3 regions of the Actinocrispum sp. NPDC049592 genome follow, and region 2 is predicted to be linked to each of the others. Evidence: riboswitches for the same ligand, from Rfam matches in the RefSeq annotation. Region 2 holds a riboswitch; each other region holds the start of a gene.
What was found. A riboswitch is a leader RNA that binds a small molecule or an ion and turns the genes downstream of it on or off. The one in region 2 is predicted to bind S-adenosylmethionine.

Region 1 (6,791 bases), on a different contig from region 2:
GCACGATGGACCGCAACGATGGCCAGTGGCGCACTGAGTACCCCGAGTTCTCCGACGAGCTGGCGGTTGTCCCGCAGGACATCTACGCCGCTCTCGGGCCCCAGGCCGACGAGCTGATGGCCTCCGTCGACGTCAACGTCGACGAACTGATCCGGCTGATCAACGCCGAGACCACGCTGCTGCCGCCGATTCTCGACGTCCCCGACACGCTCGCGGACGAGGTCGAGAACCAGCAGGCGCCGTCCGGCCTGATCACCGCGGTCCGCACCTGGAAGCGGACCTTCCTGCGCGCCAGCATCGCCGCAGTGCTCGTGTCGCTGACCGGTGGCGGTGCCGCCGCGATCGCCATGAACAAGTCCGTCACGATCGACGTGGACGGTGTCGAGACCAACGTCCACACCTACTCCGGCACGGTCGGCGAGGTGCTGGCCAACGAGGGCATCCAGACCGGTGAGCACGACTCGCTGAGCCCCTCGCCCAACGCGAGCATCGGCGACCACGGCAAGATCGTCGTCCAGCGCGGCAAGCTGCTGAAGTACACCGTCGACGGTGAGCAGAAGGAGTCCTGGGTCCGCGCCCGCAACGTCGGTGACGCGCTGCGCCAGGCCGGCGCCCCGATGGACGGCTCGAAGTTCTCCATGGACCTCGGCATGGCCATGCCCGCCGAGGGGATGAACGTCCAGATCCAGACGCTCAAGACCATCATGGTCTACGACGGCGGCAACACCGGAAAGCAGGTGCAGACCACCGCGGTCACCATCGACGAGCTGCTCAAGGAGCTGCAGACGTCGATCGGCCCGCAGGACTCGGTCACCCCGGGCGCGGACGTCAAGATCACCAACGGCGCCGAGGTGCGGATCACCCGCAACGGCGTGACCGTGATCAACAAGACCGAGACGGTCGACCCGCCGGTCCAGAACATCAACGACGACACCATGATGAAGGGGCAGACCCAGGTCGTGGACCCGGGCGCGGCCGGCGAGAAGATCGTCACCTACCGCATCCAGCTCAAGGACGGCAAGGAGACCAACCGCGAGAAGCTGGGCGAGCAGGTCACCAAGCAGCCCAAGCCCAAGACCGTGAAGGTCGGCACCAAGCAGCCGCCGCAGCCGGTGATCTCCGACGGTGAGGTCTGGGACCGCCTGGCCAAGTGCGAGTCCGGCGGCAACTGGTCGATCAACACCGGCAACGGCTTCTACGGCGGCCTGCAGTTCGACAAGGGCACGTGGCTGTCCAACGGCGGCGGGGCCTACGCGCCGCTGCCGAACCAGGCGAGCCGCGAGCAGCAGATCGCCATCGCCACCAAGGTCCGTGACGCCCGCGGCTACGCCCCGTGGCCCGCCTGCCGCAAGAAGCTCGGCCTGCCGTAAACCAGCAGCAAGACGCTCGTGAGTGGGTTCAGTCGTCAGAGAACGACCGAAAACACTCACGAGGGGTGACCCGCGGGGTTGGTTCTGATGTGTGGCAGCCTTGCGGGGTGAGTGCGTTGCTGGGGCCTGCTGAGGTCCGGCGGCTGGCCAGTGAGCTGGACGTCCGCCCGACCAAGAAGCTCGGGCAGAACTTCGTGCACGACCCCAACACCGTGCGGCGGATCGTGGCCACGGCCGAGCTGTCCCCAGAAGACGTCGTTCTGGAGGTCGGCCCCGGGCTGGGGTCGTTGACGCTCGCGTTGCTGCCCGCGTGCCGTGAGGTCGTCGCCGTGGAGATCGATCCGGTGCTGGCCAAGCGGCTGCCCGAGACCGCCGCCGACCATGCCCCCGAGCTGGCCGGCCGGCTCCGGGTCGTCGAGGCGGACGCGCTCAGGATCACCAAAGCCGACGTGGGTGAGCCGACGGCGATGGTGGCGAACCTTCCATACAACGTGGCTGTGCCCGTTGTCCTGCACCTGCTGGCCGAGCTGCCCAGCCTGCGGACCGTCCTGGTGATGGTCCAGGCCGAGGTCGCCGACCGGATGGCCGCCGGGCCCGGCAGCAAGGCCTATGGGGTGCCCAGCGTCAAGGTGGCCTGGTATGCCGACGCTCGACGTTCTGTGACGGTGTCCAGGTCGGTGTTCTGGCCGGTGCCGAACGTCGACTCGGCGCTCGTGCGGTTGGTTCGCCACGAACCACCGGCCGATGTCGACCGTGAGCGGTTGTTCACCCTGGTGGACGCCGCATTCTCGCAACGCCGCAAGACCCTGCGGGGCGCGCTGGCCAGTTGGGCCGGTTCCCCGGACCGGGCGGCGGAGGTCGTGCGGGCCGCCGGGATCGATCCAGGGCTGCGGGGCGAGCAGCTCACTGTGCGCGACTTTTCTCGCATTCTGGAAGCGGCCGACCACCATCTGTGAACCCGCAGGCCCTTACGTTCGTCTGTTGGTGTGATGTACCACCCGATTCCATGGTCTAGGCCTTGCGTACGCGCGTCCTGTTCGGTTTGAATGCAGTTGCATCCATCCCGAGCGGCCGAGAGACCTGGCTCCGCGACGCCGCAGCAACCACCTCGCCGAGGCAGGTGCTACCGCCAGGAGCGATGGAGGAATCCGTGTTCGCGAAACTGCTCACCCAGCGCCGGGTCATCGATCAGGGCAGGCGGTCCGTTACCGCGTGTCGTAGCCACGACGCCTGATTCCCTTCGACAGACCCGAAAACGCCTCCGTCCTACCAGGACGGTCCCCTGACGGACGCCGGACGGCCGCCGACCGCGGTCGCCGTTGTGCTGCGCTGGAGTAACCGTGATCACCGTAGAGAACCTGAGTAAGTCCTTCTGGAACCGCAACGGGACCGTTGTCGCGCTTGACGACGTGTCCCTCGACCTGACCGCGGGCGGAGCGCTCGGCGTGGTGGGGCCGGCCGGATCGGGCAAGTCCACTTTGGCCCGCTTGGTTTCGTTGCAGGAGCGCCCGGACACCGGTGTGGTCCGGTTGGACGGCTTGAACACCGCCACCCTCGACACCCGCAGGCTGCGCGCCACCCGGCGGCAGATCGGTTTCGTGACAAAGGAAACCCAGCTCTTCAAGCAGCGCACGGCCGCGGGCAACATCGCCCTGCCGCTCGAACAGTCCGGTGTGGACGGTCCGCTGCGGCGCGCACGGGTCGGCCGCCTGCTGGACCTGATCGGCCTGACCGACAAGGCCGCGACCTACCCCGACGACCTCACCGAGGGGCAGCGCCGCCGGGTGGCGGTGGCCAGGGCGCTCGTCGGCGAGCCGGCCGTGTTGCTCGCCGACGACCCCACCGCCGAACTGGACACCGACGGCGCCGCGGGCGTGCTCGCGGTGCTCGACCGGGCCCGCGCCGAGCTCGGCGTGACCCTGTTGCTGGCCACCCAGGACACCGCGGCCGTCCGGCGGATCTGCGACGACGTGGCCCTGCTCGAGGCGGGCAAGCTGATCGAGCACGGCAACCTGCTGTCGCTCCTGCGTGACCCCCGCAGCCAGGCCATCGAGGCGTTGCTGCCGTCCGTCGAAGGCGCCGCCAGCGTCCACCAGGACCGCGTCGCCGACGTCGTGCTGGTCGGGTTCGCGGCGGTCGGCGCGCTGCTGCCGGAGGCGGCCTCCCGCTTCGGCGTGCAGGTCTCGATCATCGGGGGCGGGCTGAGCAGGCTCGGCGAGACCCCGGTGGCCCGGTTCCGGATCGGCCTGCGTGGGGAGCGCGCCGACACCACGCTGGGGTGGCTGGGCGAGCGGGGCGCCATCGTGCACCAGCAGCCGGCCGCTCCGCGAAGCGTGGCCGCGTAGCAGGTGGCAAGAACGACAGTGGGCACACGTAGGCTGCTAGGTGTGCTCGCTGTCGTTCCGCCCCCGGTCACGGTTCGTGTGCCGTCGAAGGTCAACCTGCACCTCGCCGTGGGCGAGGCGCGACCGGACGGCTTCCACGAGCTGAACACCGTGTTCCAGGCCCTGTCGCTGACCGACGAGGTCACCGTCGCCGTGGCCGAGGAACCCGGCGTCGAGGTGATCGGCGAGGGCGCGGGCGAGGTACCGACCGGGCCGAGCAACCTGGCCTGGCAGGCGGTGCAGGCGCTGGCGCAGCACGTCGGCCGGGACCACACCGAACCCAAGATCCGGGTGGTGATCCGCAAGGGCATCCCGGTCGCCGGGGGCATGGCCGGCGGCAGCGCGGACGCGGCGGCGGTGCTGGTCGGGCTGGCCTCGTTGTGGCGGCTGGAGATCGGGCGCGACGAACTGTCCACGGTGGCCGCGAAGCTGGGCAGCGACGTGCCGTTCGTTCTGCAGGGCGGAACGGCGTTGGGCACCGGCCGCGGCGAACGGCTGATCCCGGTGCTGTCCCGGCACACCTTCCACTGGGTGATCGCGTTCGACCGGCGCGGACTGGCCACCCCCAAGGTGTTCGAGGAGCTGGACCGGCTGCGCGAGGAGGGCGACCCACCGCGCGTCGGTGACGTCGAGCCGGTGATCGAGGCGCTCGCGATGGGCGACCCCCGGCAGCTGGCTTTGTTGCTGGGCAACGATTTGCAGTCCGCCGCGATCTCGCTTCGCCCTGGGCTCAGGCGAACCCTGCGAGCGGGCGTCAACGCGGGTGCGCTCGCGGGCACGGTGTCCGGGTCCGGGCCGACTTGCGCTTTCCTTTGCACGGACGGGGAATCGGCGTTGCGGGTGGCCGCCGAGCTGGCCGGCGCCGGTGTGTGCCGGACGGTTCGTGTCGCGCATGGACCCGTGCCCGGCGCGCGGGTGATCGGCGGCGACGAGGCCCCTCGCCCCACGCCGCCCGAGGTGCACGCCTAACGCTGGATGCTGATCCAGCCGTTCCCGAGGCTCATCAACATGCCCACCACGGCCAGCACGATCCCGCCCACGCACAGGCCGTAGTTGGTGGACCACCCGCGCCGGAACCTGCCTATTCCGGCACTGCATAGGCCGACGCCGGTGAGCGCCACCAGCCAGCTGTACAGCCCCACGACGGGGATCAGGCCGCCGACGGCGCCGGCCAGCGCGCAGGCGAAACCGGCTCGGCCCAGGGCGTTTCGGGGCATTGGCTGGGTCATGTGGCGACGGTAGTCAGTGCGCCCGCTGGCCGGGGCGCCGGAAAGGGCGGCTCGGTGGGTAGCCTTTCCGGTTGAGGGTTCGATACGGGAAAGTGCGGGTTGATGGCCAATCTGGTCAATCTGGAGTCGGTGAGCAAGTCCTACGGGGTCCGGCCGTTGCTGGACGCCGTGTCGCTGGGCGTGGGTGAGGGCGACCGGATCGGCGTCGTCGGTCTCAACGGTGGCGGCAAGACCACGTTGCTGGAGGTCCTGGCCGGGATCGAACCGGCGGACAGCGGCCGGGTGAGCCGGACGCGGGACCTGAGGGTCGCGGTGGTCACGCAGCGGACGACGTTGCCCGCGGGCGGCACGGTCCGCAACGCCGTGCTGGACCCGCTGGGGTTCAACGCCGACCACGAGTGGGCGGCGGACGCGCGGGTGCGCGCGATCCTCGACGGCATCGGCATCACCGCGCTGGGCCTGGACGCGCCGCTGGACCGGATGTCCGGCGGGGAGCGCCGCCGGGTCGCCCTGGCCGCCGCGCTGGTCCAGGAGCTGGACCTGATCGTGCTGGACGAACCCACCAACCACCTGGACATCGAGGGTGTCCGCTGGCTGGCCGACCACCTGCTGGCCCGCAAGTCCGCCCTGGTCGTGGTCACCCACGACCGCTGGTTCCTGGACACGGTCTGCTCGCGCACCTGGGAGGTGCAGAACGGGCGGGTCGAGCAGTACGAGGGCGGCTACGCGGACTGGGTGTACGCGCGTGCCGAGCGGTCCCGGCTGGCCGACACGCTGGAGGAGAAGCGCCGCAACCTGGCCCGCAAGGAGCTGGCCTGGCTGCGCCGTGGCGCCCCGGCGCGCACGTCCAAGCCCCGCTACCGGATCGAGGCCGCCGAGGCGCTCATCGCGGACGTGCCGCAGCCGCGTGACCGGGTCGAGCTGACCGCGTTCGCCAAGCGGCGGCTGGGCAAGACCGTGATCGAGCTGGAGGACGCCAGCCTCTCGGTCGGCGACCGCGACCTGCTGGACCACGTGACGTGGCGGATCGGCCCCGGTGACCGGGTCGGCCTGGTCGGCGTGAACGGGTCGGGCAAGACGACGCTGCTGCGCCTGCTCGCGGGCGAGTCCGAGCCGCAGACCGGCAAGCGGATCCAGGGCCAGACCGTGCGCCTCGGGTACCTCAGCCAGGAGCTGGCGGACCTGCCGGGCGACCTGCGGGTGCTGGAGGCGGTCGAGGAGATCGCCCGGCGGGTCACCCTGGGCAAGCTCGAGCTGTCCGCGTCCCAGCTGGCCGAGAAGTTCGGGTTCCCGCCCAACCGGCAGTGGACGCCGGTCTCCGACCTGTCGGGCGGGGAACGGCGGCGGCTGCAGCTGTCCCGGATCCTGATGGCCGAGCCGAACGTGCTGCTGCTCGACGAGCCGACGAACGACCTGGACATCGACACGCTGCAGCAGCTGGAGGACCTGCTGGACTCGTGGCCGGGCACCCTCGTGGTCGTCTCGCACGACCGCTACCTGGTCGAACGCGTCTGCGACGAGGTGTACGCGCTGTTCGGCGACGGCCGCGCGAAGCACCTGCCCGGCGGGATCGACGAGTACTTGTCACGCCGGGCCGCGACGGTCGCGCCCGCGCCGGCGAAGGCGGCGAAGCCCAAGTCGGCCGCGGTCGACCAGCGCGCGGCCAGCAAGGAGCTGGCGCGGCTGGAGCGCGCGCTGGACAAGCTGACCAAGCGTGAGGCCGAGCTGCACACCGCGTTGGCCGAGGCCGCGACCAACCCGGACCGGCTGCTGGAACTGGACGCTCAGCTGCGTGCGCTGGTCAAGGA
Region 2 (6,791 bases):
ACGGGTTGCGGCCAGTCGGGATGCCCCTTGCCGGACCCGTACATCACGCCGCCGCCCTCCGGCCACTTCACCTCGGCGTGCGCGATCGTGTCACCGTCGCGGACGGTGAGGGTCTCGGTGAACCCGAAGACCTCGGTGAGGAAGACCCGGGCCTTCTCGGCGTCCCGGTAGATCACGCACGGCCACACACCTGGATTGTTGTTGTCGCTCATGGGGATCACTCTGTCCGCCCTGGACCGGTGATGTCTTGGAGAAACGGGAGCTCCTCGCGGATCCACTCGGTGGGCGTGCAGCCCGCCAGCGCACGCCACTCGTTGCTGAGGTGCGCCTGGTCGTAGTACCCGGCGAGCGCGGCCACGTCGGCCAGCGTGTGTCCGGCGCGCAGCAGGTCGCGGCCGCGTTCGAACCGGATCAGCCGGGACACCTGCTTGGGGCCGAGGCCGACCTCCCGGGCGAACCGTTCGGTGAAGTGGCGGCGGCTCCAGCCGACCTCCCCGGCCAGCTCGGTGACCGGGGTGACGCCCTGGCTGCGGACCATGCGTTGCCAGGCCCACTGGACCTCGCTGAGCAGCGTGACGGGTTTGAGGGCGTGGGTGAGCACCTCGTCGAGCAGGTCGAACCGCTCGGCCCACGTGCCTCGGTCTTTCAGCCGCTCCGGGAGGGTCTTCGCCCAGGTCACCGGCAGGTCGCCGAGGTCGACGACGTCTTTCGCGAGCTCTTTGGCCGGGACACCGAGCAGGGCGCGGGCGCCGAGCGGGTTCAGGTCGAGCTGGAGTCCCTGCTGGTAGCGGTCCTGTTCGATCAACGACGGAGCCATGTGCAACCCACCCACCACCCCCTGGAACGCGGGCCCGTCGAGGAGGCGTATCGGCGCCGCCAGACTGACGATGAACGTGATCGACCGTCCAGGCAGCCCCCGATGCACCGGCAGAGTGACGTTGTCCTGCGTATACCCCACATACCTCCGCACAAGCTGCCGCAACGCGGGATGCGCCGCCCGCGCCGCCCACCCAAGCCCCACCCGCTCCACATCCCCGACCATAGGCGCAGACCACGGCCTGGCACAGCACATGGCTCGCCCCAACGCATCTACACCCCAGAAAACCATCCATCCAGTGAACTGCCCCTGGTCGAGCCCCCTGATCGCGCTCCGCAAGGCCCTCCCGTACCAAGATCTCACCCACGTCCGCCGAGCCTCCGCGCTCCTCGTAGCCGACGACATCCCCATCAACCGGGCTTGCAGCGGTCCCAGCCCAAGGAGATCCGAATTCGGCTTCATGCTCGCTACCTCGCCAAAGTCCTCGAGACGGGCGCTAGGCGTTACGAAACGGTTGACATGAGTTGAATTCGGGCGCTACCTGCGGAAACTGGTTCCAGGTACTTCCAGCATTGACTGATTGTGCGTTGTGCTAGTGTGGCCGCTCTCGGGCACAGCTGTGCCCAAGCCCTAGCCAATCGGCTGGGGCTTTTTGTTTGCCACCGCCCTCGCCGACCGAACCGTTGGCTGTTTTGTCATGCCCGGAGGACCGCTGATGCCGAATTCAACGCTGTTGCTGCTGTCTCCGCTTCTACTGCCCATCGTCGTTCTGGGCATAGCATGGATCATCGCTCTGGTCCGCGCGCGACCGGAGGATGTGCCGACGGTGCTCAATGGAGGTGGCACATTCTTCCGTCGACTGACTGAGCGGCTGCCGCAGCGCCACAATGTCACCAAGCGGGAGGAGGACCGTTGACCAAACAGCGCCGAGCACTGCCCGATCCGACCAAATAGCTGGCCGCCAGGCAGCTCCTTGCCCAGCTACGCCAGGCCCTTGCGACGTTGCCATATGGCGACGTATGGTTCGTCTCCATTCGGTTCGGCCTCGAAGACGGTGTCCCACGCACGCACGAGGAGATCTCGGGCAGATCCCGCTTCTTCCTCAAGAAATCGGTTAACCAGGAGACGCGGGCATTGGCAGCACTGCGGAGCCGACTGTCAGCGGACGTGAACGACTATGGGGGCACTGATCTCACAGCGATTCCCGACAATATCCGGCGTCTTGTCATGGAACTACCGGATGATCTTCCGCCGCTGACCTTCTGCGAGCTACATGGCTGGTCAGACCATCACAACGCGACGAGGATCGACGTTCATATTTGTGCGCAGTGTCCTTGCCCCATTCTCTGGCCGCGGACTGGTCGGCCGCGTAAGTACTGCTCCAATGGGTGTCGTCAGGCGGCTTATCGGCGGCGGAGGGCTGCCCTTCGCCTCGATGAGAGGTGAGGATGGCGGGATGGTGCGCTTCGAAGACGATGACCGTGGCTATCTCGGGTGGCTCGCGGCCCATCCCGCAGAGTTCGTGCTGAACATCGAGCGGACGCTGTCGCCACCCACGAACCTCGTACTGCACAGCGCGAGCTGCTACACGATCAACGGCACCCCTGCTCGCGGCAAGCAGTGGACGGGGCCGTACATCAAGGTCTGCGGGACCAGAGCCGAGTTGGAGGGCTTCGTGCGGCGGGAGGCCGGGGCGCAGGCACGGGTGTGCAGGTTGTGTCTGGGGTGACCGATTCCTTTTCGGGGCGCTGGAGGTCTGGATGGGTATGACGGTGGAGTTCGAGGGGTTTCGGCGGGAGTTGACGGCGCACTGTTACCGGATGGTGGGGTCGGTGGATGAGGCTGAGGATCTGGTGCAGGAGACCTATCTGCGCGCGTGGAAAGGGGTGGATGGGTTTCGCGGGGAGGCGTCCTTGCGGGTGTGGTTGTACCGGATCGCGACGAATGTGTGTTTGACGGCTTTGAAGGGGAGGGGGCGGCGGGCGGTGCCGTCGGGGTTGGGGGCGGCGAGCGAGGACCCGTATGGGGAACCGGTGATCGCCGAGGACGCGCTGTGGGTCCAGCCCGTGCCCGATGAGCTGGTGATGGATCCGGCCTCGATCGTGGCGGACCGGGAAAGCCTGAAGCTGGCGCTGATCGCGAGCCTGCAGTACCTGCCCGCACGGCAGCGGGCCGTGCTGATCCTGCGGGAAGTCCTGGCGTTCTCGGCCCAGGAAACCGCCGAAATGCTGGAAACCAGCGTGACCGCCGTCAAAAGCATGCTCCAGCGCGCCCGCGCGACCCTCGAGAAAGTCGAACCCGCCAAGCTCGCCGAGCCCACCGAGCCCGACCAGAAAAGGCTGCTCGACCAGTACATCGCCGCCTTCGAGACCTCGGACCTCAGCATCCTCGAACGCGTTCTACGCAAGGACGCCAGCCTCGAGATGATCGGCTCGACCACCTGGTTCGCCGGCAACGACACCTGTCTGCCTTACCTGGCAACGGTTCTGGGCAACCCAGGCGACTGGCGCATGACCCCCATCCACGCCAACGGCCAGCCCGCGGTCAAGACCTACTACCAGGGCGAACCCTTCGGCGTCGCCCTCCTCACCTTCGCAGGCAACGGAATCAAGAGCATCACCGTCTTCGGCGATCCCACGCTCGTGGACCGGTTCCCCTAGAGCTGAAGGAAAGCAGGCAACTCCCGGGTGTCCTCCACCGGGGCATACCGGCCGTCGACGAGGTGATAACGCAGAGCAGGACCGCGGGTGACCAAGGTGCGCAAGGCGTTGACGAGGCGGTCGACGTGCTCGGGAGTGCTGCCCAGGCCAAGGCTCGCACGAAGTGCGCGCTGCTCCGAAGAACCGGCCTTGGAAAGCAACCGGCGCGTGGCGATGTGCGCGCAGAAAGCACCGTCGCGGACGCCGATGCCGTACTCGGCGGACAAAGCGGCGGCGATCAGACCCGCATCCTGACCGTCGATCGTGAAGCTGACGACACCCACCCGCGGACCGTCGAACAGCGAAAGCTCAGCCAGGCCAGGGATTGTGCGCAGACCCGCCCGCAAACGCTCCAGCAAAGCCACTTCGTGCGCCTCGACATCGTCCCAACACGAGGACAGCACCTTACACGCCGCCGCAAGCGCATGCACGCCAACGACATTCGGCGACCCGGCCTCGTGCCGCTCGGGAACCGCCGACCACGCAACACCCAACTGGTCCGACACGAGCTTGGTCGCGCCACCACCGGCCAGGTACGGCGGCGCGGCCTGCAGCCAGTCCGCGCGGCCGATCAGAGCCCCCGCACCGAAAGGCGCGTAAAGCTTGTGCCCCGACAAGGCCACGTAGTCGACGTCCCACGCCTTGATGTCAACGCGGCGGTGGGGCGCGAGCTGCGCGGCGTCGAGGGCGACGCGGGCCCCGTGGCGGTGGGCAACGGCGGCCAGCTCGGCAACCGGCCACAGCTCACCGGTCACATTGGACGCTCCGGTGACCACGACCAGACGCGGACCCGCTGGCGCCGAAGACAAAGCCTCGTTCAACGCGATCAGAGCGTCGCCCGCGCAGGACGGGGTCTGGATGCGTTGCACGTGAGGTCCGCGCCACGGCAGCAAAGCCGCGTGGTGCTCGGTGTCGAACAGGATCACGGAGGTGCCCTGCGGCAGCGAACGGGCCAGCAGGTTCAGCGAATCGGTGGTGTTGCGGGTGAACACCACGGTGTCGCGGCTGCGCGCCCCCACGAAGGACCGCAGCACATCGCGCGCCTTCTCGTAGACCCGCGTCGAGACCTGGGAAGCGAAGCCCGCGCCGCGGTGAACGCTTGCGTACCAAGGCAACAGCTCGTCCACCGCGTCCTGCACGCTGATCAGCGCCGGGGCGCTGGCCGCGTGGTCGAGGTTCGCGTACTGGATCTGCCCGCCGGTGGCCAGCGGGACGTTCAGCCCCGCGCCGACGACGGCGGGCACGGCCACGGTGGTAGGCCGGCTGGGCAGAGCGAGAGTCATTTCGTCCTCCGGGTCCGGGACCCGCCTGACGAGGGTCCGCGCTTGCCCGGCCACGGTGTGTGGCGGGCCTGGTCCTCACCCGGGGCACCCCACCGCGGTAGGAGGGTTGCCGGCCAGCAAGCCGGGGCTTCGCGCTGGCACTCATGACCTTCACGGCCGAGAGTAGCGGAAGACGCGGCGGTTGAGAAGTCAGTGCCCCTGCTCGCCCCGCCAGCGCGCGTAGCGGCCGGCGCGGTCCACGGCCCGGATCCGGCGCTCGGTGGCGATCCGCGCTTCCTGTGTCGCCACGATCAAAAGCTGGTCCAGTTCCTCCAGCCGGGTGGTCGGCTGCGGGGTGAACGCGCCACCGTTGCGAGTGACGAGGCTCACGGTGGCGCCCGGCGGCAGCCGTAGCTCGGTCAGGTACACGCCGTGCAACCGGGACCCGGCGGGGATCTTGACCTGGAGCAGCTCCGCGCCCAGCTCGTCCAGCGGCGCCGCGTCCACCTGCATCTCGTGCGACTCCGCGCCCTTGGTCAGCCCGAGGAACCTGGCCAGCAGCGACAATGTGCTGCCCTGCACCAAAGTCAGCACGATCACGAGCACGAACACCGCGTCGACCAGCTGCCGGGCACCCGGAACCCCTTGGCTGATGGGGATCATCGCCAGCACGATCGGCACGGCACCGCGCAAACCCGCCCAGGACAAGAACACTTGTTCCCGCCAGGGCACGCGGAACGGCAGAACCGAGAGCAGCACGGACAGCGGCCGCGCGACCAGCGTCAACACCGCGCCGGCGACAAGACCGGGAATGACCGCCGACAACAACCGGGACGGCGAGGCGAACAGGCCGAGTAAAACGAACAACCCGATCTGGGAAAGCCAGCCAAGGCCCTCGGCAAAGGAAAGCGTGTCCGACCGGTGCGGCAACCGGGAATTGCCAAGCACGAGACCGGCGACATAAGTCGCGAGCAACCCGGACGCATGCGCGAATTGCCCGCTCGCGAAAGCGAAAACGCACACCGCGACGGTTGCCAGCGGGTACAGACCCGTTGCGGGCAAAGCCACATGGCGCAACGCCACCGCGCCCAACCAGCCCAGCAGCAGCCCGATCACCGCGCCCGCGAGCAACTCGTACACCACGAGCGCGGGAACCGACCAGTCCAGCGTCGTCGCCGTGGACAACAACACGACCGCGATGTACGAAGGCGCGTCGTTGAGACCCGACTCCAGCTCCAGCGAACCGACCAAGCGCTTGCTCACACCCAGTCCGCGCAACACCGAGAACACCGCGGCGGCGTCGGTCGAGGCGAGCACCGCGCCCCACAGCGCGGCCATCTTCCAGTCCAGCCCGAGGATGAGATGTAAACCCGCCGCAGTCACACCGATACTGAGCGCAACAGCCACAGTGGACAGTGCGATGCCGATCCCGATGGACGGCCGCACATCGGACCACCGGGTGGTCAGCCCGCCTTCGGTCAGGATGAGCACCAGGGCGGCCAGCCCGAGTGCCTGCGTGAGCTGGGCGTCGTCGAACCGGATGCCGAACCCGGCCTCGCCGAGGACGACGCCGATCCCCAGGTAGACCAGCAGCGAAGGCAGGCCCAAGCGGACCGACACCCGGACCGCGAGCACGGCCACGAGCACGACGACAGCCCCGATCCCGAGGGCGAGAGTCAGCCCGTTCACCCGGGCATTGTCTCATCTGTCCTAATTGCTCACGAAGTTGATTCTCGTGGAGCGGAATTCTCTTACGGCACCGGTTGTCCGGCGAGCAACCGGCTGAGCCGTTCGGCCGCATCGCCGGGCGCCGGGTGCAGCTCGACGATCTTGTCCCGGCCGCGGGCACCCGCCACAACGGACACATCCGCGCGCCGCACCCCGAACGCCTTGGCCAGCACCGCCCGTACCGCCTCGTTGGCCTTGCCTTCCACCGCGGGCGCGGCCACCGCGATCACGAGAGCGTTCTCACCCCAGCACCCGCCCACCTGATCCTTGCGAGCCCCGGGTTTC
Region 3 (6,791 bases), on a different contig from region 2:
ACCCTCGCCATGGTCCGGCGGTTCTCCATCACGTACGACACCCCGGACGGGCAGCGCAGGTTGTCCTCCAGCACCCGGAACACCCCCGCCTCGTCCCGGATGAGGTCGATCCCGGCGACGTGGATGCGGACCCCGTTGGGCGGCGAGATCCCGGCGGCCTCCCGGTGGAAATGAGCACAGGAGGTGATCAACCGCCGCGGCAGCACACCGTCGCGGACAATCTGCGCGTCGCCATAAATGTCGGCGAGGAACATCTCCAGGGCGCGGACGCGTTGCACGATCCCGCGTTCCAACTTGGACCACTCGGTGGCGGTGATCACCCGGGGGATGAGGTCGAGCGGGAAGGGCCGTTCCTGCCCGGAGAGGGAGAAGGTGATGCCCTGGTCGACGAAGGCGCGGTCCAGCGCCTCGGAGCGGGCGGCGAGATCAGCGGCCTGCGACGGCACCAGCGAGTCGTACAGCGTCCGGTACGCCGACCTCACGCTCGACGCCTCCGCGAACATCTCGTCGTACGCGCCGGCATGCGGCCGCGCCGGATCCAGATAGCCGTCGAACAACGCACCAGGTACGTGCCCATTGCCCGAAGGGGACACCTTGGCCCGAGATGGAACTGTTCGCCGGCTCATGGTCGACATCTTGACTCAGCGAAACGCCTGGGCGCACTACTCTGACCGGCCAATCTCCCGCCCGTTACACCCCAGCAACACACCCCCACCCTCACCACTGGCCCGATGTGCAGCTCAGGCCGCGGCGATGGCGGCCACTCCGGCGAGCACGATCGCGGCGCCGGTGAGCCGCCGCAGCGGGTCTGGTTCGCCGAGCAGCCGCCACGCGAGCACGCTGCCCACCACGATCGACAGTTCCCGGGCGGGCGCCACCATGCTGACCGGCGCCATGGTCATCGCGTACAGCACCAGCAGGTACCCGATGGGTGACAGCACGGCGATGACCAGCACGTCCTTCCAGTGTTTCCGCCACAGACCGGCGACCTGCCGCCGCTGGGTCCACGCGTACGGCGCCAGGATCACGCTCTGCAGCACCGACCCGGAGAAGAAGTAGATCAACGGCGGGACCGCGAGGCCGTTCACGGAGTGCGCGTCCCAGAGGGTGTACGCGGCGATCGTCAGGCCCGTGAGGCCGCCGTAGAGCAGGCTGGGCCCGATCCGCTGGTGTGTGCCGCCGCCGAACCCGATCACGAACACCCCGGCGACCACCAGAGCCGCGCCGATCGCGCCCAGCACTCCCGGGCGCTCGTGGAGGAGCAGCACCGCGAGGATGACCGAAAGTAACGGCCCACTTCCCCGAGCCACGGGATAGACAACGGACATGTCGCCGACCCCGTAGCCGCGCTGGAGGGTCAGCGCGTACACGACATGCAGCACCGCGGTCACCACGATCGCGAGCAGCCATCCCCAGTTCGGCCGGGCATCAGTGATCATCAGTGCGACCACCACGACCGGCAGGCCGAGCACGGCCGAGGTGGTCAGGTAGAGCCAGACGAGGGTGCTCCCGGCGCCGCCCGCGCGCTTGGCGGAGAAGTTCCACGCGGCGTGCGCGAGCGCCGCGACCAGGACGAGGCCGACCGCAACCGGGTTCACCCCTCCCACCCTGCCTCAGGCAAGATCGGGGAGGGTACCGCTTTACCGCAGGCCAAGCCCCGATTCTTCGACGAAGGTGACCGCCTGTTACAGTGGGCGAGTCGTGCCGTGTGGCGTTCCGACCTGGAGGAAGCCCGCGTTCGCGGGGCCTAAGTACTCCGCGGTACGGCAATCCGGAGAGCGAAACCTGAGGAGATACCGCGTGGCCAACATCAAGTCACAGATCAAGCGCATCAAGACCAACGAAGCCCGCCGGCAGCGCAACAAGTCGGTGAAGTCCTCGGTGAAGACCGCCATCCGGAAGTTCCGCGAGGCGGCCGAGGCCGGCGAGAAGGACAAGGCCGTCGAGCTGCTCAAGGCCGCCAGCCGCAAGCTGGACAAGGCCGCCAGCAAGGGCGTCATGCACCCCAACCAGGCCGCCAACAAGAAGTCGGCCATGGCCAAGGTCGCCAACGGCCTCTGATCCAGACCTGAAGAAAGGGCCTCACCACTCTCACGGTGAGGCCCTTTTCTCATGCCCACACCCACACACCAGCCGCAAGCACAGCCCTTTCCCGAAGCACTGCACGCCGCAAAACACCGCCCAATCCCAAGCACCGCCCAATCCCAAGTGCCTCTTCCGAGGTGCCGCGATTCGGTCAGGCGCGTTTGTGGGCGCGGTTGATTTTGATGATCGCCAGTTCGAGGGCGTAACCGGCGTCGGCGGCGGCGCCCTTCACGTCGGCGTTGAGGGCGGCGACGATCTGCATGGCGTCGGCAAGGCCCGCTGGGTGCCAGCCGCGGGTCTGGGACATCGCTTTGCGGATCTTCCAGGGCGGCATGCCCAGCTCACCGGCCATTTTGAACGGGTCGATCCGGCCCAGCGGCGCGACCCGGGCGACAGTGCGGACGGCGTCAGCGAGGGCGTCGGCCACGAGGACGTGCGGGACACCGAGCTGCATGGCCCAGCGCAACGCCTCCAACGCTCCAGGCAGGTCGCCCACGACGGCCTTCTCGGCCACCGCGAAGCCGTTCACCTCGGCCCGGCCGCTGTGGTAGCGGCGGACCGCCTGCTCGTCGACCTTGCCATCGGTGTCCGCGACCAGCTGGGCGGCGGCGGACGCCAGCTCGCGGAGATCCGAACCGATCGTCTCGATCAATGCCGCGACCGCCGGGGCGTCGGTCCGGCCGCCCGCGCGGCGGATCTCGTTGCGGACGAAGTCCTCGCGTTCGGCGGCCTTGGTCATCTTCGGGCACTCGGTGACGTAGGCACCGGCCTTCTTCAACGCCGCAGGCAATGCCTTGCCGACCTTCGTGCGCCCGCCTCCGGTGTGGACCACGACGAGCACGACGCCTTCGGCCGGGTTCTTGCTGTAGGCGATCACCGCGTCGGAGATCTCCTGGGTGATCTCTTGCGCGGCCTCCAGCACCACCACCCGGGCCTCGGCGAACAGCGACGGGCTGACCAGCTCGTTGAGCTGCGGAACTGTGAGTTCAGCCACCCGGACTCTGGTCAGGTCGGCGGTCGGGTCGGCGAGCCGGGCGCTGTCCAGCGCGGTCCGGACGGCGCGCTCTACCAGTAGCTCTTCCTCGCCCACCACCAGTTGCAGCGGCTCGGGCGTCACGGCCGGCGCGTTCACACCCGCATCCTGCCATGCCCCGCGCTCCCGGATAGTGGGCGGCGCGGGTGGCACGGAGTTCGGCTTGTGCCGTAACGTGTCTCTCGGCTCACGAGTGAGCCGACAACTGAATACCGCTCATCCAGAGGGGCAGAGGGATCGGCCCGAAGAAGCCCCGGCAACCGGCGCTCACCGTTTCAGGTGGCGAACACGGTGCCAATTCCGACCCGTGAGAACGGGAAAGATGAGGAGATACCTCGCGATGACGACAACAGTCGGTGCACCTACGACCTTCGACCTCGGCCCCGCCCGGGCATTGTCGTGCCGAGAATGCGGTCACGAGATCCCGTTGGCCCCGGAATTCGCCTGTGCGGAGTGTTTCGGCCCGCTCGAGGTCGCCTACTCGTTCGGCACCATCCGGCGAGCCGACATCGAAGCGGGTCCGAAGTCCATCTGGCGCTACCGTGACCTGCTGCCGGTGCCGTCCGATGTGGACAGTCACCCGAACACCCAGCCGGGCCTGACCCGTCTGGTCCGTGCCGACCGCCTGGCCGCCGCCCTTGGCGTGAAGTCCTTGTGGGTCAAGGACGACACAGGCAACCCCACGCACTCATTCAAGGACCGCGTGGTCGCCGTGGCGCTCGCCGCCGCGCGCCAGCTCGGTTTCCGCGTTCTCGCCTGCCCCTCCACCGGCAACCTGGCCAACGCAACAGCGGCCGCGGCCGCCCGCGCCGGCTGGGAGTCGGTGGTGCTGATCCCGAAGTCGTTGGAGAAAGCCAAGATCCTCACCACGGCGGTGTACGACGGCGCGCTCATCGCCGTCGACGGCAACTACGACGACGTGAACCGCCTGGCGACCGAGCTCGCCGCTGAGCACGAGGACTGGGCGTTCGTGAACGTCAACGTCCGGCCCTACTACGCCGAGGGTTCGAAGACGCTCGCCTACGAGGTCGCCGAGCAGCTCGGCTGGCGGCTGCCCGAGCAGGTCGTCGTGCCGATCGCCTCCGGCGCCCAGCTGACCAAAGTGGACAAGGGCTTCCGCGAGCTCGGTGAGCTCGGCCTGGTCGACCCGACGCCGTACCGCGTGTTCGGCGCGCAGGCCACCGGCTGCTCCCCCGTCTCGGCCGCGTACAAGGCCGGCCACGACGTGGTCCAGCCGGTCCGCCCGGACACCATCGCCCGCTCCCTGGCCATCGGTGCCCCCGCCGACGGCCCGTACGTCCTGGACGTCGTCCGGCGCACCAACGGCGCCATCGAGGACGTGACGGACGAGGAGGTCGTCGAGGGTATCCGCCTGCTGGCCCGTACCGAGGGCATCTTCACCGAGACCGCTGGCGGTGTCACCGTCGCCACGGCGAAGAAGCTCATCGAGACCGGCAAGCTGGACCCCGAGGCCGACACCGTGCTGCTGATCACCGGCGACGGCCTCAAGACCCTCGACGCCGTCGAGAACCACATCGGCCCGCGCGCCACCGTCGCACCGTCCGCGGCGGCGGTGCACGAGGCCCTCGGCCTCTGATGTCATCCCGCAGTACTAACCTGCGCGCGTGGAGCACGACGGGTTAGTCGCGGCGGCCGAACAGGTCGTCCACTTCGGAGATATGAAGTTGTTCGGCCAGCACCCGGCCCGGGGCTTGTCGGTGCTGTGGCACGAGCGCGAGCGTGCTTGGCTGGTCGCCCTGCCGGGTTACACCGGCGGGGTGACCAGGGCCGAGACGTTGCGCAAGTTCGCCGAGAGCGCGCTCGCCGCCCTTCGGGGCAACGATGACGAGAGCGACTCGATGGTGTTCACCGGCGAGCACACCAGCATCCAGGTCCTCATCGGAGCCGATGAGGACGGTCCGTACATGACGGTCTGGGCCTGGTTCGACGCCCGGCACGACTTCGTCGGTGTCGGCGCGTCCGGCGAACCGCTGTACCACAACGCCGTGGGCGCCTCGTGCGTCGAGTTCCACCTCGACCCACTGGATGTGAACCGGCTGACGGCATCCCTCCAAACCTTGTTGCACCGATTGGACACGGCGGGCCCGGCCCACTTCGAGCCGCCGAAGTCCGCCAACGTGATCACCACATTCGCCAAGCGCGTCAACGACCCGTCCAAGGCCCGCCTGGACATCGCCCGCCGCCCTGGCACCGGCCAGTGGCTGATCACCCTTCAGCCCTACTTGTCGCGCCCCACGACCGACGAGGCCATCCGGGCCTTCGCCGACGCCACCCAGCACGTCCTCGACACCCGCTCGGGCGAGCGCTCCACCACGTTGCTCGCCGAACACGGCTACCGGATGGACGTCGTGGTCGGCGCCACCGGCCCCGACGCCTTCACCGTCACGGCCACGGTGAAGTCACCCGGCCCCGGCGGATCCGAACACCTCCTCGATCTCGACGCCCGCTTCACCCCCATCGGCGAAGCCCAGCTCCGCGAAATGCTCAAAGGCCTGCGCTGACCGGCAGGGCCGATCGCAGGGCACAAGCGATCGGCCCACCAGCTACCACTCCCGACGAGCCCTACGCCACCAGCTGCCACGTCCGACGGGCCTACGCCACCAGCTGCTACTCCCGACGGGCCCTACGGCCAGCCAGACACCGGTCTCGCCGGATCGACCGCCGCCGGACGCAGCAGAGCAGGAACCGCAGGGTCGACTCGATGCCGTCCTCGGCGCCGGGGGCGACGTAGACGAGCTGGGCCGTGGCACCGCGCTTGAGCTCCTTGCCCACTGACCCGGGTGAACCAGACGCGCGCCGTTGGCAGGTCTTGCCATGGCCGCGACCACTTGGCGACACCCATCACTTGGCAAGGCCGACAAGCGCGACAGCGGCGCCCTCGCGACCGGAGGCAGTCGCCACACCTCCGCAACGCGGACATGGCGGCCCGTTCCGCGCGAAGCGTGCCAAGGCAGACCATCGGCCGTCGAGGAACCGCCTCACCCGGCGCTCATGCCAGCACGGATACGTGGTGTGTCGTAGTCGCACGGCCATCCCTACGACCGCAGGTGCTCCTCGACTCGTCGTAGAGCCCCTCAGGGAATACGCCACCGAGCGGGTCTCCGGTGATCATCGCCCAGGCAGCAGCAGTCACCGCCACCGCCCACCGGGAGGACCAGTTTGTGCTCAGCGTGGGCCTCGGCCAGGCGCTCAACGAGCACACCCTCGGCGACGGCTGGCGGCTGTGCGGCAACAGCATGTCAGCCTTGCCGAGGAACAGCAGGCGGTATGCCACTGTCCGTCTGGCGACGCTGGACCCCGTTGAGGTGATCCGCCCCGACCGCAGGCCAGGCCAAGCAACCCCATGGCGACGCGGGCCCAGCAACCCGGTGGCGACGTACGCCGAGCTGCCCCGTGGCGACGCGGCCAAGCAATCCGATGACGACGCGGGTCGAGCAGCCGACGGCGACGTACGTCGAGTTGCCCGGTGACGACATGGGCCGAGCAGCCCGATCGGTGACGCAGCCGCGGCTCCCCAAGACAGCAGGCACCCGAGACGCTCCTGGATCGCGACCACCAAGGACATCGCAGTCGAACGCGGATGACCTGCCGCAGACGTCCAGATGATCTCTCTGCCGCTGCCCCACGGTGAATGCGGGACCGCAAGTGTGAA

Region 1: it holds a riboswitch for S-adenosylmethionine, as region 2 does, so the genes downstream of both, AB0J95_RS00450 (ATP-binding cassette domain-containing protein) here and AB0J95_RS29580 (aminotransferase class V-fold PLP-dependent enzyme) in region 2, are expected to answer to the same signal.
Region 3: it holds a riboswitch for S-adenosylmethionine, as region 2 does, so the genes downstream of both, thrC (threonine synthase) here and AB0J95_RS29580 (aminotransferase class V-fold PLP-dependent enzyme) in region 2, are expected to answer to the same signal.

Annotation. Positions count from the first base shown of each region.
Region 1 covers NZ_JBFAPA010000001.1:92,700-99,490, reverse strand. Annotated here, with positions in the region: gene AB0J95_RS00460 (transglycosylase family protein) at 1-1,370, shown strand, start outside; gene rsmA (16S rRNA (adenine(1518)-N(6)/adenine(1519)-N(6))-dimethyltransferase RsmA) at 1,478-2,326, shown strand; SAM riboswitch class I at 2,426-2,515, shown strand; gene AB0J95_RS00450 (ATP-binding cassette domain-containing protein) at 2,711-3,715, shown strand; gene AB0J95_RS00445 (4-(cytidine 5'-diphospho)-2-C-methyl-D-erythritol kinase) at 3,758-4,723, shown strand; gene AB0J95_RS00440 (hypothetical protein) at 4,720-4,983, opposite strand; gene AB0J95_RS00435 (ABC-F family ATP-binding cassette domain-containing protein) at 5,086-6,791, shown strand, end outside.
Region 2 covers NZ_JBFAPA010000013.1:65,899-72,689, reverse strand. Annotated here, with positions in the region: gene AB0J95_RS29605 (VOC family protein) at 1-212, opposite strand, end outside; gene AB0J95_RS29600 (helix-turn-helix domain-containing protein) at 218-1,030, opposite strand; gene AB0J95_RS29595 (hypothetical protein) at 1,533-1,733, shown strand; gene AB0J95_RS29590 (hypothetical protein) at 2,274-2,546, shown strand; gene AB0J95_RS29585 (RNA polymerase subunit sigma-70) at 2,578-3,477, shown strand; gene AB0J95_RS29580 (aminotransferase class V-fold PLP-dependent enzyme) at 3,474-4,799, opposite strand; SAM riboswitch class IV at 4,833-4,948, opposite strand; gene AB0J95_RS29575 (potassium/proton antiporter) at 4,989-6,467, opposite strand; gene AB0J95_RS29570 (DUF167 domain-containing protein) at 6,530-6,791, opposite strand, start outside.
Region 3 covers NZ_JBFAPA010000018.1:144,949-151,739, reverse strand. Annotated here, with positions in the region: gene AB0J95_RS37160 (circularly permuted type 2 ATP-grasp protein) at 1-626, opposite strand, end outside; gene AB0J95_RS37155 (DMT family transporter) at 741-1,598, opposite strand; gene rpsT (30S ribosomal protein S20) at 1,801-2,061, shown strand; gene holA (DNA polymerase III subunit delta) at 2,237-3,217, opposite strand; SAM riboswitch class I at 3,332-3,447, shown strand; gene thrC (threonine synthase) at 3,459-4,715, shown strand; gene AB0J95_RS37135 (hypothetical protein) at 4,744-5,640, shown strand; gene AB0J95_RS37130 (hypothetical protein) at 5,747-5,911, opposite strand; gene AB0J95_RS37125 (hypothetical protein) at 6,244-6,609, shown strand.